Regions from separate parts of the Actinomadura sp. 3N407 genome, predicted to be linked through region 1. Evidence: predicted binding sites of a transcription regulator. Region 1 holds the regulator's gene; each other region holds the start of a gene.
What was found. Region 1 encodes HrcA, which represses chaperone genes, less so after heat shock. Its sites were predicted from a motif close to TTGGCACTCTCNNNNNGAGAGTGCCAA; they were not measured.

Region 1 (4,575 bases):
AGGACCGGCGCATCGAGCGGATCATGCTCGAACTGCGGCTCGGGCAGGGCTGCCCGGCCGGGCTGGTGGACGGCGGCGCGGTCCGGCGGGCGATCGACGGCGGGCTGATCGAGGCCGCCCCGTACGAGGAGGGCCGCGTGGTGCTCACCTTGCGTGGACGCCTTCTGGCGGACGCCGTCGTCCGGGACCTGACCTAAACGGCCGTGACGAAGTCGATGAGTTCCTCCACGCGGCCCAGGAGGGCTGGCTCCAGGTCCGTGTAGGCGTTGACCGAGCCCAGGATTCGCTTCCAGGCCTCGCCCGTGTCGTCGCCCCAGCCGAGTTCGGCGACGACGCCGTCCTTCCAGGGGATGCCGCGAGGGACGCGCGGCCAGGCGCGGATGCCGACGGACGCCGGCTTGACGGCCTCCCAGATGTCGATGAACGGGTGCCCGGTGACCAGGACGTGCGGCGACGAGATCTGGGCGGCGATCCGGGACTCCTTGGAGCCCTCCACGAGATGGTCGACGAGGACCCCGAGGCGGCGCTCCTCGTCGGGGCCGAAGTCCTCGACGATGGCGGGCAGGTCGTCCACGCCTTCGAGGTACTCCACGACGACGCCCTCGACCCGCAGGTCGTGGCCCCAGATCTTCTCGACCAGCTCGGCGTCGTGGACGCCCTCCACGTAGATGCGGCTCTCCTTGGCCACCTGGGCCCGCACCCCCTGGACGGCGATGGAGCCGGACGCGGAACGGGCCGCCCCCCGGGGCCCGGCCTCCGGCCGGACGAGCGTCACCGGCTTCCCGTCGATGAGGAAGCCCGACTTCGTCAGGGGGAACACGCGCCGCTTGCCGAACCGGTCTTCAAGGGTGACGCCGAACTTGTCGCAGCCGACGACGGCGCCGCAGAAGCCGCTGCCGGGATCCTCGGCGACCAGGCCGGGCTCGGCCGGGACCTCGGGGATCCGGCCTTTACGGGGCCTGCGCCAGTCGCCGGCCAGCACGTCGTTTCCGTAGTCCTTACTCTGCACGGGTCCGCACATTAACCCGGCGGGACGCCCGCGCGCCGCAGCCCCCCGTCCCTCGGCGTGGCGGCGCCGTCCGATACGGGTAGTATCGCGCAGCCGTACGGGGGTGTGCGCGGGCACTCCAGAGTGCTCCCACGGGTCGTACACTTGGCACTCGGGAGTAATGAGTGCCAGCAGCGCGTGTGCGGACGGCCACGGGGCCGCCGGGCGGAGGATCGGGGGCCCATGGAAGGGGATGAAGGAGGTGACACGGTGCTGGACGACCGGAAACTCGCAGTCCTGCGCGCCATAGTCGAGGACTATGTCTCCACCAACGAGCCGGTCGGGTCCAAGGCGCTGGTGGACCGGCACAACCTCGGTGTGTCCTCGGCCACGATCCGCAACGACATGGCCGTGCTGGAAGAGCAGGGCTACATCGCCCAGCCGCACACCAGCGCCGGCCGCGTCCCCACCGACAAGGGCTACCGGCTGTTCGTCGACCGGCTGTCCACGATCAAGCCGCTGTCGGTCGCCGAACGCCGCGCGATCGAGACGTTCCTGTCCGGCGCCTACGACCTCGACGACGTCGTCGGGCGGACGGTGCGGCTCCTCGCGCAGCTCACCCGGCAGGTCGCCGTCGTGCAGTACCCGTCGCTGACCCGCTCGTCGGTGCGGCACGTCGAGCTGGTGCCGGTCGCCGAGGGCCGGCTGCTGCTCGTCCTGATCACCAACACGGGCAGGGTGGAGCAGCGGGTCATCGAGGCCGGCGGCAACGTCTCCGAGGAATCGATCGGGCACCTGCGGGCGTTGCTCAACACGTGCCTGGACGGGCTCGGTCTCGGTGACGTCCCCACGGCGGTGGCGGACCTGCCGGAGAAGGTGGGCCAGGCGGACCGGCCGCTCGCGGCGGCGGTGCTGTCGGTGCTGCTGGAGACGCTCGTCGAAAAGCACGAAGAGAAGATCGTCTTCGCCGGTGCGGCCAACCTCGCCGCGGTGGACTTCTCACAGAGCCTGAGGGAGGTTCTCGTGGCGCTCGAGGAGCAGGTCATCCTGATGCGGCTGCTCGGCGAGACCGGCGATTCCTCTACAGTTACGGTGCGGATCGGCACCGAGAACCCCGACCTGGGGCTCCGGTCGACTTCGGTCGTCGCCGCCGACTACGGCGTGGGCGACCTCACACTGGCCCGGCTGGGTGTGCTCGGGCCTACACGCATGGATTACCCCAGCACGATGGGAGCGGTACGGGCAGTGGCACGCTACGTGGGACAGATCCTGGCGGGGTCGTAAGTGGCCAACGACTACTACGCGACCCTCGGCGTCCGGCGGGACGCCAGCGCCGACGAGGTCAAGAAGGCCTATCGCCGGCTTGCGCGGGAGCTCCACCCGGACGTCAACCCGGATCCGGAGACCCAGGACAGGTTCAAGGAGATCACCCAGGCGTACGAGGTGCTCTCCGACCCGAAGAAGCGCGAGATGTACGACCTCGGCGCGGACCCGTTCGCGTCCGCGGCCGCGGGCGGCGCCGGCGGGTTCGGCGGCGCCGGGTTCCCGTTCAGCGACATCATGGACGCCTTCTTCGGCACGGCGGCGTCCCGGGGCCCGCGGTCGCGGGCGCGGCGCGGCCGCAACGCGACGCTGCGGGTGGAGCTCGACCTGAGCGAGACGGCGTTCGGCACGACACGCGAGCTGTCGATCGACACCGCGGTCGCCTGCGGCGCCTGCGAGGGTTCGGGCTGCGCGCCCGGCACCCACCCGGACACGTGTGAGACGTGCCACGGGCGCGGCGAGGTGCAGCAGGTGCAGCGCTCGTTCCTCGGCCAGGTCATGACGGCGCGGCCGTGCCCGGCATGCGGCGGGTTCGGCTCGGTGATCCGCAACCCGTGCACCGAGTGCTCCGGCGACGGCCGGGTCCGCACCCGGCGCACCGTCAAGGTCAAGATCCCGGCCGGGGTGGAGAACGGCATCCACATCCAGCTCGCCGGCGAGGGCGAGGTCGGTCCCGGCGGCGGCCCGCCCGGCGACCTGTTCCTGGAGATCGTGGAGAAGCCGCATCCGATCTTCGAGCGGGAGGGCGACGACCTGCACTGCACGGTCGAGATCCCGATGACGGCGGCGGCGCTCGGCACCAGCGTCACGATCGAGACCCTGGACGCCGCCGAGAGCGTCGACATCAAGCCGGGCACGCAGTCGGGGCAGGTCATCACGCTCTACAACCGGGGCGTGCGGCACCTCAACGAGAGCGGCCGCGGCGACCTGATGATCCACGTGAACGTGGAGACGCCGAACCGGCTCGACGAGGAGCAGGAGGAGCTGCTGCGGCAGCTGGCGGCGCTGCGCGGCGAGGAGCGTCCGCCCGGCAAGTTCGCCCCGGGCCAGCGCGGCATGTTCTCGCGGCTCAAGGACGTCTTCAACCAGCACTGAAGAGCAGTGGCGGCGGCCTACGACGAGGGCCGCCGCGGCGACTCGGACCATGGTGAGTCAGGGGACGGCACATGAGCGAAGCGCCCCGCCGGGTACGCGCGTGAGCCCGCCGGTCTTCCTTGCCGGGACGGACGCGCTGGAGCGCGGCAGCGTCATACTGGACGGCCCCGAGGGGCGGCACGCCGCGGCCGTGCGGCGGCTGCGGCCCGGTGAGCGCGTCGACCTGACCGACGGCGAGGGGCTGCTGGCCGAATGCGTCGTCACCGCGGCGGACCGCGCGTCCCTCACGCTGGACGTGCTGGCCCGGCACCGGCAGCCGCCGCCGTCGCCCCGCATCGTCGTCGTCCAGGCGCTCCCGAAGGGCGACCGGGGCGAGCTGGCGGTCGAGACGATGACCGAGGCGGGGGTGGACGAGATCGTCCCGTGGTCGGCGGCCCGCTGCGTCACGCAGTGGCGCGCCGAACGGCGGGACAAGGCCCTCGGACGCTGGCGCGGCACCGCCCGCGAGGCCGGCAAGCAGGCCAGGCGCAGCCGGCTGCCCGAGGTCGCCGGGCTCGCGTCGACCGCCGACGTCGCCGGGCGGATCGCCGCGGCGTCGCTGGCCGTCGTCCTGCACGAGGGTGCCGGCGCGCGGCTCAGCGCCGTGGAACCGCCCGCGGAGGGCGAGATCGTCCTGGTGGTGGGGCCCGAAGGCGGCCTCACCGAAGAGGAGCTGGAGCGGTTCGACGCGGCCGGCGGGCGCCCGGTCCGGCTCGGCCCGACCGTCCTGCGCACCTCGACGGCCGGCGTGGCGGCCGCGTCCGTCCTGCTGGCGGCCACCGGCCGCTGGTAGACGGCCCCCCGGCGGTCAGGGGGTGCCGGCCGCGGCCCCCGCGCCCTGGTCGGTGCTCCTGGCGGATTCGCTCGTCGAAGGCGTCGTCGGGGCGTTGGTGGGCTCGTCCGGGCCGGGCGAGGTGGACGTCGGCGGCGTCGGCGTCGTGGTCGGCTGCTGCGACTGTGTGGTGCCCGGGCACGTCGTGGCGGTGGGCGTGGCGGTGGGCGCCGGGCTGGGCGACGCGGCGACCGTGGGGGTACCGGGCGGCTGCGGGAGGCTGCAGGACGACAGCCCCGGCGACGTGCTCGGCGTCGGCGTCTGCGAGGTGCTCGGGGCTCCGGACGCGGTGCCGCCC
Region 2 (4,575 bases), on a different contig from region 1:
GTCACGGACTTGGCGGCGGCGGCCGTCTGGGGCCTGGTGCGCAGCGCGCAATCGGAGAACCCGTTCCGTTTCCAGCTCGTCGACGTCGACGCGGCGGTCACCGAGGACGCGCTCGCGGCCGCCCTGGCGCACGGCGAGCCTCAGACGGCGGTCCGGGGCGGGAGGGTCCTTCTGCCCCGTCTCGCCCGGCGGCCCCCCGCCGATCCGGAACCGGTGGCGGAGGTGTTCGGGCCGGACGGAACGGTGCTGGTCACCGGAGGCACCGGCACGCTGGGCGGTCTCGTCGCCCGGCACCTGGTCACCGTCCACGGCGTCAGGCACCTGCAGCTCGTCAGCCGCGCGGGCCTGGCGGCCGACGGCGCACGGGAACTGGTGGCCGAACTCGCCGGGCTCGGCGCGGCCGTCACCGTCACCGCCTGCGACGCCGCCGACCGCGACGCGCTGGCACGGGTGCTCGACGCGATCGGCGACGAGCACCCCCTGACCGGTGTCGTCCACGCCGCCGGAACGCTGGACGACGCGACGGTGCCCAACCTCACCCCGGACCGGCTGGACGCCGTCCTGCGGCCCAAGGCGGACGCCGCCTGGAACCTGCACGCACTCACCGAGAGGCGGGATCTGACGGCGTTCGTGCTGTTCTCCTCCGCCGCCGGGACCCTCGGCGCCCCCGGCCAGGCCAACTACGCCGCCGCCAACGCGTTCCTCGACGGGCTCGCCGCGCACCGCCGGGCACGCGAGCTGCCCGCCGTGTCGATGACCTGGGGGCCGTGGGAGCAGGCGAGCGCGCTGACGCGCAAGCCGGCGGCGACCGGCCGCGCGCGGGTCACCGCCCGCCGGGGCCTCGTCCAGCTGTCCACGGCCGATGCGCTCTCGCTCTTCGACGCCGCGCTCGGTGCGGGGCGGGCGGCGCCGGTGCTCACCGAACTCGATCTGCGGCACCTGCGCGCGCAGCTCGTCGCGGACGCCCTCCCGCCGGTGCTGCACGGTCTGGTACGGGTGCCGCCGCGCCGGGCGAGCGGCGCGGAGACCGCCATCGCCGAACGGCTCGCCGGACGCGACCGCGGGGAGCAGGAGGCGATGGTGACGGAGCTGATCCGCGGGCAGGTCGCCGCCGTTCTCGGGCACGGGTCACCAGCGGAGCTCGCCGCCGACCGCGCGTTCCAGGATCTGGGCTTCGACTCGCTCACCGCGGTGGAACTGCGCAACGGGTTGGGCAGGTCGACCGGGCTGCGACTGCCGGCCACACTCGTCTTCGACCATCCGACCGTGCGGGCCCTGGCCGAGTATGTGCTGGACCGTCTCGCTCCGCCCGAGCCGTCGCCGGCCGACGCCGCGCTGGCCTGCCTGGACAGGTTGGAGGAGGCGCTGGCGGCGCTTCCGGTGGACTCCGCCCGCGAGCTGGTCGGCCGGCGGCTGCGGCCGCTGCTCGGGACCGCGAACGGGGCGAACGGCATGGCCGGAACGGACGGCGCGGAGATCGAAGGCGCCTCGGCCGATGAACTCATGGACATCATCGACCGGGAGCTCCGGCAGGCGTGAGCCGCGCTCGACCGGCCCGCCGGTTCTCCCGGACGGTTCAGGACCGGTCGAGCGCCCTCGGGCCCAGCACCTGCCGCAGCGCCTCCCCCAGCACCTCGGCGAAGGGCCACGGATCGGCGCTGCTGAGCCAGTGCTGTCCCGCCGCCCGGACGGCCGCCGCGACGGCGGCGGCCAGCACCACCGGGCGCAGTTCGTCGGTGTCATCGCCGAGGCGCTCGGCGATCGCAGCGGCCAGCGGCCCCTCGGCCATCGCGAACGCCTTCAGTGCCTCCCCCTGCAGCGTCGGCGTGGACATGATCATCTTCAGGCCGCCCCGGTCCGGTTCGGGATCGGCGAAGACCTCGATGGTCGCCGCGATGACGGCATTGTCCAGCGACTCCTCGACGGGCCGGTCGCGCAGCGCGCGGCCCAGGCGGCGGGCCTGGTCGGCCTGGAAGGCGCAGATCGCCTCTTCCCGGCTGGAGAAGTAGTTGTTGTATGTGCGCGGCGCGACGCCGGCCGCCTCGGCTATGTCCCGGACCCGGACCAGGGCCAGCCCGTCGGGTCCCTTCTCCAGCGCCAGGCGCAGGGCCGCCTCACTGATCGCCTCGCGTGTGGCCTGCTTGTTACGGGTCCGCATGTCATGGGGTTCTTCGACGGGTTCTTCGACGAACATGCTGGTCGAGGGACTGGTCAGGGCGCGGCCGCCGACTGCCGGTCCCGGCCTCCTTCCTCGTCTCGGGGACTGCCACATCGTTCTGGGCCGTCCCACAGTATTCTCCGCAAGCCGCGGCCGCCCCACCTGCACGTCGTGGACGCGGCTCACGAAACCTCTCCGGCTACGTGCCAAGCACTATATGCGCGATACGCATCTCTCGGCTAGAGTACGGAACTGCGCCTGGCACTCAGAGCATGTGAGTGCCAACCACAGTGGTGTGCCGGACGGCGAGGTCCGGTCCCCCGGACCGTCCGTCGCGGGCGTCGTCCCGGCCCACCGCTCAGGAAAGCAGACTGCAGGGAGGACAACCCATGGCAGCAAAGATGATCTCGTTCGACGAGGAGGCCCGCCGCGGTCTTGAGCGCGGCATGAACCAGCTCGCCGATTCCGTCAAGGTGACCCTTGGTCCCAAGGGCCGCAACGTCGTGCTGGAGAAGAAGTGGGGCGCCCCCACGATCACCAACGACGGTGTGTCGATCGCCAAGGAGATCGAGCTCGAGGACGCGTGGGAGAAGATCGGCGCGGAGCTCGTCAAGGAAGTGGCCAAGAAGACCGACGACGTCGCGGGTGACGGGACCACCACCGCCACCGTGCTGGCCCAGGCGCTGGTGCGCGAGGGCCTGCGGAACGTGGCGGCCGGCGCGAACCCGATGTCGCTGAAGCGGGGCATCGAGGCCGCGGTCGAGCGGGTCAGCGAGGAGCTGTCCAAGCTCGCCAAGAATGTGGAGACCAAGGAGCAGATCGCCTCCACCGCCTCCATTTCCGCCGGCGACCCGCAGATCGGCGAGATGATCGCCGAGGCGATGGACAAGGTCGGCAAGGAAGGCGTCATCACGGTCGAGGAGAGCCAGACCTTCGGTCTGGAGCTCGAGCTGACCGAGGGGATGCGCTTCGACAAGGGCTACATCTCGCACTACTTCGTGACCGACCCCGAGCGGATGGAGGCGGTCCTCGAGGACTTGTACATCCTGATCGTTCAGGGCAAGGTGTCGGCGAACAAGGACCTGCTGCCCGTCCTCGAGGGCGTCATGCAGTCCGGCAAGCCGCTGCTCATCATCGCGGAGGACGTCGAGACCGAGGCGCTCGCCACCCTGCTGGTGAACAAGGTCAAGGGTGTGTTCAAGTCCGTGGCCGTGAAGGCGCCGGGCTTCGGCGACCGCCGCAAGGCCATGCTGGGCGACATCGCCGTCCTCACCGGCGGCCAGGTCATCAGCGAGGACGTCGGCCTGAAGCTGGAGAACACCACCCTCGACATGCTCGGCCGGGCCAAGCGTGTCGTCATCAGCAAGGACGAGACCACGATCGTGGACGGCGCCGGTGACGCCAACGAGATCGCGGGCCGGGTCAACCAGATCCGCACCGAGATCGACAACACCGACTCCGACTACGACCGTGAGAAGCTCCAGGAGCGCCTGGCCAAGCTCGCGGGCGGTGTGGCGGTCATCAAGGCCGGCGCCGCGACCGAGGTGGAGCTCAAGGAGCGCAAGCACCGCATCGAGGACGCCGTCCGCAACGCCAAGGCCGCGGTCGAGGAGGGCATCGTCCCCGGCGGTGGCGTGGCGCTGCTGCAGGCCGGCACCAAGGCGTTCGACAAGCTGGAGCTCGCCGGCGACGAGGCCACCGGGGCCAACATCGTCAAGCGCGCTCTGGAGGAGCCGCTCAAGCAGATCGCCGTCAACGCCGGCCTCGAGGGCGGCGTCGTGGTGGAGCGGGTCCGCAACCTCACCCCGGGTGAGGGACTCGACGCCGCCACCGGCGAGTACATCGACATGTTCGAGGCAGGCATCATCGACCCGGCCAAGGTGACCCGGTCCGCGCTGCAGAACGCCGCGTCCATCGCCGCGCTGTTCCTCACCACCGAGGCCGTCATCGCCGACAAGCCGGAGAAGAACCCGGCCCCCGCAGGGGACCCGACCGGCGGCATGGGCGGAATGGACTTCTGACGCCCCATGGCCTTCCTGATGCGGCCGGCCGTGACGTACGGCGGCGAGGACTGTCTGGTCCAGTCCGCCGGTGACGTGCTCGCCGCCATCGAGAAGTGATGACGACGCCGCCCCGTTCCGTTCGCCTCGCCGGGTTGGAGCGGGGCGGCGCCGTACGCCCAGAGGCGCCGTCACATCACCTTGGGTCCTCACGTGGGGCGCGGGGCGCTCTCGGGCCTCTTCACGGGCCGTCCCCCCCGTACCGCGGTCGGCAGGATGAGCGTCGGCACGATGGCGAGGACGAGGACGAGGACGCTCCACCAGAACGTGTTGTTGTACGCGCGGGCGAGTTCGTCGAGCCCGCCCCCGGCCCCGGAGGAGCCGTGGCCGTGCGCGGTCAGCTGGAACTGCAGCACG
Region 3 (4,575 bases), on a different contig from region 1:
GGGGCGGCCTCAGAACTCAGTGGCCGTGCCCGTGACCGTGCCCGTGGCCGCCGGCGGCCTCTTCCTGCTCCTCCGGCTTTTCGACCACGAGCGCCTCGGTGGTGAGCAGCATGCCCGCGATCGAGGCGGCGTTGGTGACGGCGCTGCGCGTCACCTTCACCGGGTCGATGATGCCCTGCGCGACCAGGTCGCCGTACTCGCCGGTGGCGGCGTTGTAGCCGTGGCCCGGCTCCAGCGCCCGCACCTTGGAGACGACGACGTACCCCTCCTGGCCGGCGTTCTCGGAGATCCAGCGCAGCGGCTCGTCCAGCGCGCGGCGGACGGCCTCCGCGCCGGTGGCCTCGTCGCCGGACAGGCCGAGGGTGTCGAAACCCTCCTTGGCGACGTGCACCAGAGCACTGCCGCCGCCGGCGACCATGCCCTCCTCGATCGCCGCGCGGGTCGCCGAGATGGCGTCCTCCAGGCGGTGCTTCTTCTCCTTCAGCTCCACCTCGGTGGCGGCGCCGACGCGCAGCACGCAGACGCCGCCGGCCAGCTTGGCCAGCCGCTCCTGCAGCTTCTCGCGGTCCCAGTCGGAGTCGGAGTTCTCGATCTCCACCTTGATCTGGTTGACCCGCGCGTTGATCTCGTCCGCGGAGCCCTCACCGTCGACGATGGTGGTGGCGTCCTTGGTGACGGTGATCCGGCGCGCGCGGCCGAGGTCCTCCAGCCCGATCGAGTCGAGCTTGAGGCCGATGGCCTCGCTGACGACCTGGCCGCCGGTCAGGGTGGCCATGTCGCCCAGCATCGCCTTGCGGCGGTCGCCGAAGCCCGGCGCCTTGACCGCGACGGACGTGAACGTGCCGCGGATCTTGTTGGCGACCAGCAGCGCCAGGGCCTCGCCCTCGACGTCCTCGGCCACCACGAGCAGCGGCTTCTTGGTCTGGGCGACCTTCTCCGCCAGCGGCAGGAACTCCTGCACGTTGGAGATCTTGCCGTCCACGATGAGCACGTAGGCGTCCTCCAGGACGGCCTCCATGCGCTCGGGGTCGGTCACCATGTGCGGCGACAGGTACCCCTTGTCGAACTGGAGGCCCTCGGTGAACTCCAGCTCCAGGCCCATCGTGTGGGCCTCCTCGACGGTGATGACACCGTCCTTGCCGACCTTCTCGAACGACTCCGCGATCAGCTCGCCGATCTGCGGGTCCTGCGCGGAAATGGTCGCCACGTGCGCGATCTCGCTCTTCTCCTCGACCTCGCGGGCCGTCTTGAGGAGCTGGTCGGACACGTACTGGGCGGCCGCGTCGATACCGCGCTTCAGGGCGAGCGGCGAGGCGCCGGCCGCCACGTTGCGGGTGCCCTCACGGACCATCGCCTGCGCGAGGACGGTCGCCGTGGTGGTGCCGTCGCCCGCGATGTCGTTGGTCTTGGTCGCCACTTCCTTGGCGAGCTGGGCCCCGAGGTTCTCGTAGGGGTCCTCCAGCTCCACCTCGCGGGCGATGGTGACGCCGTCGTTGGTGATCGTCGGCGCGCCGAACTTCTTGTCGATGACGACGTTGCGGCCTCGCGGGCCGATCGTCACCTTGACGGCGTCCGCGAGAGCGTTGACGCCGCGCTCAAGAGCCCGGCGAGCGTCCTCCTCGAACTCCAGGATCTTCGCCATGCGGATACTCCTCTTTCACGCGATCCGCCCCGGCAGCCCCGCCGAAGGCGGCGCCGACCGGGGCGGGTGCATCACGTCTCGGTGATTACTTCTCGATGACCGCGAGCACGTCGCGGGCCGAGAGGACGAGGTACTCCTCGTTGTTGTACTTGACTTCGGTGCCGCCGTACTTGCTGTAGAGCACGACCTCGCCGACCTTGACGTCGACGGGGACGCGCTCGCCCTTGTCGTCGACGCGACCCGGGCCAACGGCAAGGACGGTGCCCTCCTGGGGCTTCTCCTTGGCGGTGTCCGGAATCACCAGGCCCGACGCGGTGGTGGTCTCGGCCTCAAGCGGCTGGACGACGATACGGTCCTCAAGCGGCTTGAGAACAACCTTGGTGGCGGTCGTCACGATCTGACCTCCCCTTCGATTGGTCCTCGGCCGGCCACGATGGGCCGGCCAGCACATGTGACAGAAGAGGCGACCCTGGACCGGCCTGCCGTCGCGGGTGCCAGACCGACCTTGTCGCTGTGTTGGCACTCTCGCTCGGAGAGTGCCAACCTGGAGACTATTCCGTGCCCGGTACCCCGTCAACACGGACACGAACGCACACGGCACCTGCCGCCCCCCGTTCACCGGCGGCTAACTTTCCCCACCATGGACATCGCGTCGTTCCGAGCCCTCGGCTCACCCGCCGGCCAGGCGTTGCTCAGCGAGGCGTCCGGCCTGGACGTGAGCGAGGACGGGCTGCTCGCGACGGCGTCCCGGCTGCGCGAACGGCACGATCCCGGGCTCGTCTCGGCTGCGCTCACACAGGTGCGGCTGCGGGAGCGGGCCCGCACCAAATTCGGTGACGACGCCCGCCGTATGTACTTCACCCAGGCGGGCCTGGAACAGTCGACCCGGGCCCGCGTGGCCTCGCATCGTGCGCGACGGTTCGCGGATCGTCTTCCCGGCGCGCGTGTGCTGGAACTGGGGTGCGGGATAGGGGCCGACCTCATCGCACGTGCTCGGGCAGGTCTCGCCGGGGAAGGCGTGGAACTCGACCCGTTGACCGCTGAGGTGGCCAAGGCGAACATCACCGCACTGGGGCTGGACGGCCTCGCCTCCGTACGCGTGGGCGACGCGACCAAAGAGAATCCGGACGGTTTCGACGCGCTCTTCGCCGACCCCGGACGGCGTACTGCGCGAGGCCGGGTCTTCGACCCCCGTTCCTACGAGCCGCCGCTCGACGTCGTCCTGGACATGGCCCGCCGGGTACCCACCGCCTGCGTGAAGGTCGCGCCGGGCATACCGCACGGGGCCGTCCCGGACGGCGCCGAAGCGGAGTGGGTCTCTCTCGGCGGCGATGTCAAGGAAGCGGCCCTGTGGCTCGGCGCGCTCTCCGGAGACGTGGACCGGCGAGCCACCCTGCTCTCCTCCGACCTCGATCCACAGACGTGGACGCTCACTCCCCAAGGGCACGACGACCCGGACGTCCGCGCCTGGGGTCGCTACCTGTACGAGCCCGACGGTGCAGTGATCCGCGCCCATCTGGTCGGTGAGGTCGCAGACCTGGTGGGCGGCGGGCTCGCCGACCCGCGCATCGCGTACGTCACGTCCGACGAACTGCGTCCCACGCCGTTCGCGTCGGCGTACGAGGTCGAGGACGTCCTGCCGTTCTCGGTGAAGCGCCTGCGCGCGGAACTGCGCCGCCGCGGCATAGGCGTGCTCACCGTGAAGAAGCGCGGCTCGGCGATCGACGTCGACCGCCTGCGCCGTGACCTGGGCTTCGCCGGGCGCCGCGCGGCCCGCGGCGCCCCCGAACTGACGCTGGTGGTCACCCGTGTGGGACGCGACCCGGTCGCCCTCCTGACCCGCCCCGTCCCGCGGGGCTGACCCGCCCGGAGCGGGGGCCGGCGCGGATCGAGTCCAAAGATCTTCCCCGCGGCCGGGCAACGCCAAGCGGGGCCGGGCGACGCGCCATGGCCGTGCAAATCATCCGCGCTTTCCGGCATTGCGTTCACCATGGATTGCGGGCGCCCGGCAAGGCCGTAACGCGGCCCGCGAATCGTCCCGCCGGGAGCGGTGGCCGGGGAAACACCAAGGCAGGTTCAGCGATGGGGACTTCGGCACCCCGAATGCGTCATCGAAATGGCCCGATTCCGGCCGGGCGGCATCACACCCCGCGCACACGTGTCGGCCGCCGCGTATCCATCCGGGGGTTCGCGAACTGCGGATGTTGGACGAGATGTACGGACAGAACACCGGGCGGACACCGTCCCGCCCGCCCCCGGCCGCCTAACGCATCCCCACGATCTCCACAATTGCCGCGAAGCGGGAAATCCCCTTGCGCGCGGCGATCACTCACTATCCGCACCAGCCGGATAACAGGCGCATTCCACAGAACTCACTACGTTCCCTGCTACCCGTTATAGGCACCGTCCACACGCACTACAGTGGCGTCTCCAGAGATTCATTGCCGTGCGTCATTTCTCGCGCCGGCACACGAAGGAGCATCGGGTGGAAACGAATCACAACTTCCTGCAGACGGGGGGTCAACCGGTCTCGGATCGGATGCGGGAGTTGCTCGCCCGTGCGGCGCAGGACCACGTCTATGAACAGCGCTCACAGGGTCAGGTCCTCGACGAGATTCGCCAGCGGCTGGAAGGAATGGAGTGGCTGCTCCGCGAGGTCCGCGAGCGGGAGCTCAGCGGGCTGACCGGGCAGCTCGACACCGTCCGCGGGCAGGTCGACGAGCTGGCCGGCAAACCTCCGGAATGGGCCGAGGGGCTGGCCGAGCACATCGAGGCGTTCGGCGACCGGGTCAAGCCCGTCGCCGAGCTGCCCGCGCTGTGGGCCGACGTCGGCGTCGTCGCCGAGAACGTCGACGAGGGCCTGACCCGCATCCAGGCCGTCCTCGACTCCGCGCAGCACATCACCGACGCCACGCAGCAGGCGTCGCAGCGCA

Region 2: the regulator HrcA is predicted to act here: its motif matches at 2,417-2,443, upstream of groL (chaperonin GroEL).
Region 3: the regulator HrcA is predicted to act here: its motif matches at 2,159-2,185, upstream of groES (co-chaperone GroES).

What each region holds. Positions count from the first base shown of each region.
Region 1 is NZ_JBQQBP010000014.1:165,938-170,512, forward strand. Features, by position in the region: gene hemW (radical SAM family heme chaperone HemW) at 1-197, shown strand, start outside; gene ACTWPP_RS31085 (DUF3097 domain-containing protein) at 194-1,009, opposite strand; gene hrcA (heat-inducible transcriptional repressor HrcA) at 1,259-2,272, shown strand; gene dnaJ (molecular chaperone DnaJ) at 2,273-3,406, shown strand; gene ACTWPP_RS31100 (16S rRNA (uracil(1498)-N(3))-methyltransferase) at 3,507-4,238, shown strand; gene ACTWPP_RS31105 (hypothetical protein) at 4,254-4,575, opposite strand, start outside.
Region 2 is NZ_JBQQBP010000020.1:109,889-114,463, reverse strand. Features, by position in the region: gene ACTWPP_RS37085 (SDR family NAD(P)-dependent oxidoreductase) at 1-1,539, shown strand, start outside; gene ACTWPP_RS37080 (TetR/AcrR family transcriptional regulator) at 1,577-2,158, opposite strand; gene groL (chaperonin GroEL) at 2,548-4,179, shown strand; gene ACTWPP_RS37070 (MDR family MFS transporter) at 4,368-4,575, opposite strand, start outside.
Region 3 is NZ_JBQQBP010000005.1:399,754-404,328, reverse strand. Features, by position in the region: gene groL (chaperonin GroEL) at 17-1,642, opposite strand; gene groES (co-chaperone GroES) at 1,728-2,036, opposite strand; gene ACTWPP_RS15490 (class I SAM-dependent methyltransferase) at 2,283-3,503, shown strand; gene ACTWPP_RS15485 (apolipoprotein A1/A4/E domain-containing protein) at 4,128-4,575, shown strand, end outside.